2 regions of the Veillonella sp. ACP1 genome follow, and region 2 is predicted to be linked to the other one. Evidence: a T-box and tRNA genes for the amino acid it is inferred to sense, from the RefSeq annotation. Region 2 holds a T-box; the other holds one or more tRNA genes.
What was found. The T-box of region 2 lies ahead of thrS (threonine--tRNA ligase). A T-box ahead of a tRNA ligase gene usually reads a tRNA of that ligase, here a tRNA-Thr.
Positions count from the first base shown of each region.

Region 1: it has a tRNA-Thr gene. The T-box ahead of thrS (threonine--tRNA ligase) is inferred to sense a tRNA for this amino acid. The anticodon was not compared.

Region 1 covers NZ_ALKL01000006.1:216-2,414, forward strand. Annotated here, with positions in the region: partial or broken gene HMPREF1151_RS01640 (GTP-binding protein) at 1-372, opposite strand, end outside; tRNA gene HMPREF1151_RS01645 (tRNA-Met) at 593-669, opposite strand; tRNA gene HMPREF1151_RS01650 (tRNA-Thr) at 675-750, opposite strand; tRNA gene HMPREF1151_RS01655 (tRNA-Met) at 781-856, opposite strand; tRNA gene HMPREF1151_RS01660 (tRNA-Tyr) at 862-946, opposite strand; tRNA gene HMPREF1151_RS01665 (tRNA-Thr) at 957-1,032, opposite strand; gene HMPREF1151_RS01670 (undecaprenyl-diphosphate phosphatase) at 1,229-2,026, opposite strand; gene brxF (BREX-3 system P-loop-containing protein BrxF) at 2,103-2,199, opposite strand, start outside.
Region 2 covers NZ_ALKL01000003.1:52,303-54,501, reverse strand. Annotated here, with positions in the region: gene thrS (threonine--tRNA ligase) at 1-1,201, opposite strand, end outside; T-box leader at 1,276-1,506, opposite strand; gene HMPREF1151_RS01525 (hypothetical protein) at 1,753-2,199, opposite strand, start outside.

The sequences.
Region 1 (2,199 bases), on a different contig from region 2:
GCGAGCCAACAAGATGTGTTCGCGAGTTTGAGGCATAGGGCCGTCAGCTGCGGAACATACCAAGATAGCGCCGTCCATTTGAGCCGCACCAGTGATCATGTTTTTAACATAGTCAGCATGGCCTGGGCAGTCAACGTGTGCATAGTGACGGTTTTCAGTTTCGTATTCAACGTGTGCAGTGTTGATTGTAATACCACGTTCACGTTCTTCTGGAGCTTTATCGATCATGCTGTAATCTTGGAAATCAGCTTGGCCTTTTTCAGCCAATACTTTAGTGATTGCAGCAGTCAAAGTAGTTTTACCATGGTCAACGTGACCGATAGTACCAATGTTAACATGCGGTTTCGTACGTTCAAATTTTTCTTTTGCCATTAGGATTATATCCTCCTTCACAAAAACAAAATACTTTTATAGTATTACTATAATATAATAACCTAATTTAATCAACGGAATATACATTCCTACAGATTATTATACCATAATACACAAATGTCAATAAACAAAAAATTACATCCTATTTCGAGGGATGTAATGAGTTATAATTATATTTTTATAGTAGATACAAAAAAATCCCCACCAATGTGAGGTTTAATGGTGGCGGCACACGGATTTGAACCGCGGACACACCGGGTATGAACCGATTGCTCTAGCCAACTGAGCTATGCCGCCATGTATGGAGCTAGTGACCGGGATTGAACCGGTGACCTTATCCTTACCAAGGATACGCTCTGCCGACTGAGCTACACCAGCACAATGAACGTTCACTTCACTGTGAAATTATGGTTGCGGGGACAGGACTTGAACCTGCGACCTTCGGGTTATGAGCCCGACGAGCTACCAACTGCTCCACCCCGCTATAAATGGTGGAGGGAGAAGGATTCGAACCTTCGAAGTCGAAGACGGCAGATTTACAGTCTGCTCCCTTTGGCCGCTCGGGAATCCCTCCATAAATAAAATGGAGCTGGCGATAGGAATTGAACCCACAACCTGCTGATTACAAGTCAGCTGCTCTACCTATTGAGCTACGCCAGCATCATTACGACAAGATGTATTGTATCATCTGCCACACTAAGTGTCAAGAATTTTTTGAAACTTTTTTGAAAGTTTGTTCGTTCTTCGCAGTCACCCTTAGTGCTATATCAATATATCATGAAAGTTTTTCTGACGCAAGTATTTTTTTAGAATTTTTCCAACTTCATTTTTGCCTCATAGGAACTCACATCTATACTTACATATATAAATAGATTATTGCTAGAATAGCAACTATAATTCGATAATAGCCAAACGACGCCAACGAGGATCTATTTAGATACCATAAAAAACCTTTTACCGTTATATATCCCACTATATATGATACGACGGTGCCAATGATAAACATAATAATATCATTTAATTCCAATGCATGTATGACACGCACTAAATCATACACACACACGATAATCATAACAGGCACAGCCATGATAAACGAAAAATCAGCTGCAGCCCTCCGTGTACAGCCGATAAGCATCCCCCCTGCAATGGTTGCGCCAGAGCGCGAAAATCCAGGCCATAGACAAAGCATTTGATATAGACCAATTTGAAAGCATTGATATATAGTCAAATTATTTACAGAATCCACCAATCGACCAGATACTGTTCTTTTTTCCGCATAAATCATAAATATAGCACCTATAATAAGGCCTACTATAACGGGAATAGGTCCAAATAAATACTCTTTTATAATGTATTGCAAAAGATATCCAGCCATTAATACGGGTAACATGCCCGCACTAATATGTAGTAAAGATACGCCGCGTGTTTTTATCCAATTTTTCCGTTTCAAAAAGCCGTTAAATGTACGTCTATAATGTGTATAAATAGCAAGAATGGCACCTATCTGAATAAACACTTCAAATACATCAGCATGTGTGCCTTCAAAATTGAGCATATGCCCAATAATAATCATATGACCTGTACTCGATACAGGAATACATTCTGTTATACCTTCTATAACACCTAAAATGAGGGCTATTACATATTGTTCCATGTCATTCACCTTCTTTCAAAATGTGGTCACAACGCATGGCAATATATAATGCCCTCATTAATTAATGTAACGCTAATTAATCAATAACCATAACACGCTCAGGTTTAGTGATTGTCACTACCGCATGTTTTGGATCATTATTGTGTTCTAAGTACAATTGATCACCTTCGAGA
Region 2 (2,199 bases):
CTTTCATCAATTCGGCTTGCATTTGTTCAGGCAACATAAATACGTGCGCATCGTCTTGTGTGAAAGCACGAACGCGGAACAAGCCGTGTAATGCGCCAGACAATTCATGACGATGAACTAGACCAAGTTCTGCATAACGAAGTGGCAAGTCACGGTAGGAATGCATTTCGTTTTGGTAAACCAAGATACCGCCTGGGCAGTTCATAGGTTTAATTGCATATTCTTCGTCATCAATGATTGTAGTATACATATTTTCACGGTAATGATCCCAGTGACCAGATGTTTCCCACAAGTGTTTATTCAAGATGATTGGTGTGCGGATTTCATCATATTCGAAATCATGATGTACTTCGCGCCAGAAGTTTTCCAATTCGTTGCGAAGAGCCATGCCTTTTGGCAAAAAGAATGGGAAGCCAGGACCTTCTTCTTTGATAACGAACAAGCCAAGTTCTTTACCGAGTTTACGATGGTCGCGTTTAGCCGCTTCTTCAAGCATGTGAAGGTATGCATCTAGTTCTTCTTTCTTTTCAAATGCTGTACCGTAAATACGTTGCAACATTTTGTTCTTTTCATCGCCGCGCCAGTATGCACCTGCAATGCTTTGTAATTTGAAAGCTTTCACCTTACCAGTGGATGCAACGTGAGGGCCTGCACAAAGGTCAACAAAATCGCCTTGTGCATAGCAAGAAATCACAGCATCTTCAGGAAGGTCTTCGATCAATTCCACCTTGTAGTCTTCGTTTTTAGATTTGAAGAACTCGATAGCCTCTTGACGAGACATTACGGATTTAGTGATAGGCAAGTTTTCTTTTACAATACGGCTTATTTCCTTTTCGATTTTAGTCAAATCTTCAGGAGTCAATGTATGTTCCATATCGATATCATAGTAGAAACCTTTATCGATAGCAGGACCGATAGCTAATTTAGCTTCAGGCCATAAGCGTTTAACCGCTTGAGCCAAGATATGAGAAGCTGTGTGGCGCAAAGTATGTTTACCACCATCTTCTTCGAATGTTAAGAATGCTACTTCAGAACCATCAACGAGTTCTTCGCGAAGGTCTGTTAATTCGCCATTTACGTTTGCAGCTAGTACTTTTTTAGCCAAGCTGTTAGACAATTTTTTTACTGCTTCCCCAAGAGTAGTGCCAGCAGCGTATTCCTTTGCACTACCATCAGGTAAAATGATTTTTACATCTGCCATTTTTCTTTCCTCCAATTTATTATCTAGGATAGACTGGATTTTTGTAATAAAAAAAGACCCCCTATCCCTACAAAACAAGGGACGAAGATCATTCGCGGTTCCACCCTAGTTAATTCACCGCATCACAAGGATACAGTTCATTCACTTCATTAAGCCCGATAACGGTGGCTGCCGTATTTGCCTACTTTAAGTTCGACAAATCAGTTTAAAGGGGGTAACTCTAATATATGTGTAAGGCATTTCCAGCATCTGCCTCTCTCTGGTACACAGGGATATGAGAATCATGTCCTTTGCATCACTTTTACTAAGATATCTTATCATAGGTCCTAAAAAATTTCAACTATATAAGTACCTCCTAAAAAATAGAACAGGCCTGTTCTATTTCTAGAGGCACCCATACACATCTTCCTAAAATTAGTACAGGCCTGTTCTATTTCTAAAGATACGCATACACATCTTCCCAAAATTAGTACAGGCCTGTTCTATTTCTAAAGATACGCATACACATCTTCTAAAAATTAGTACAGGCCTGTAGTATTTCCAAGAACTATCTATTTACGTTCAAAGTGCACAGATAGCATAGATCCAATTACTTTTTCAATTTTAGAGTTTGTAATGTCTGGGCCCTTGAATAGAATCAACATTACGTCATCGGAATTGTCTTGTTTAGATACCATCAAGACGCCGCTACCACGAGCACCATTATCATCATAATCTTTTGCAACAATAATCATATTGAGGTAATGGTCTTTCATGTATGTGTAGACTTTGCTTTGTTTAGCAGAGTTGCCGATGCTGCTCGCCATACCCATAGCACGATTGAATACGATAGCATTCGCATTGTGCGGGTTATTGCGAAGTTGTTGTTTTTCTTCATCATTTAGTGGCAATAGGTTAACCATCATGGATTCGCCCATGCGGCCACGAAGCATAGCTGGCATTGTTTCACGCACGTCTGCAGGAATGTCGTTACTAGGATTGAGTTTTAAATCCTTAGG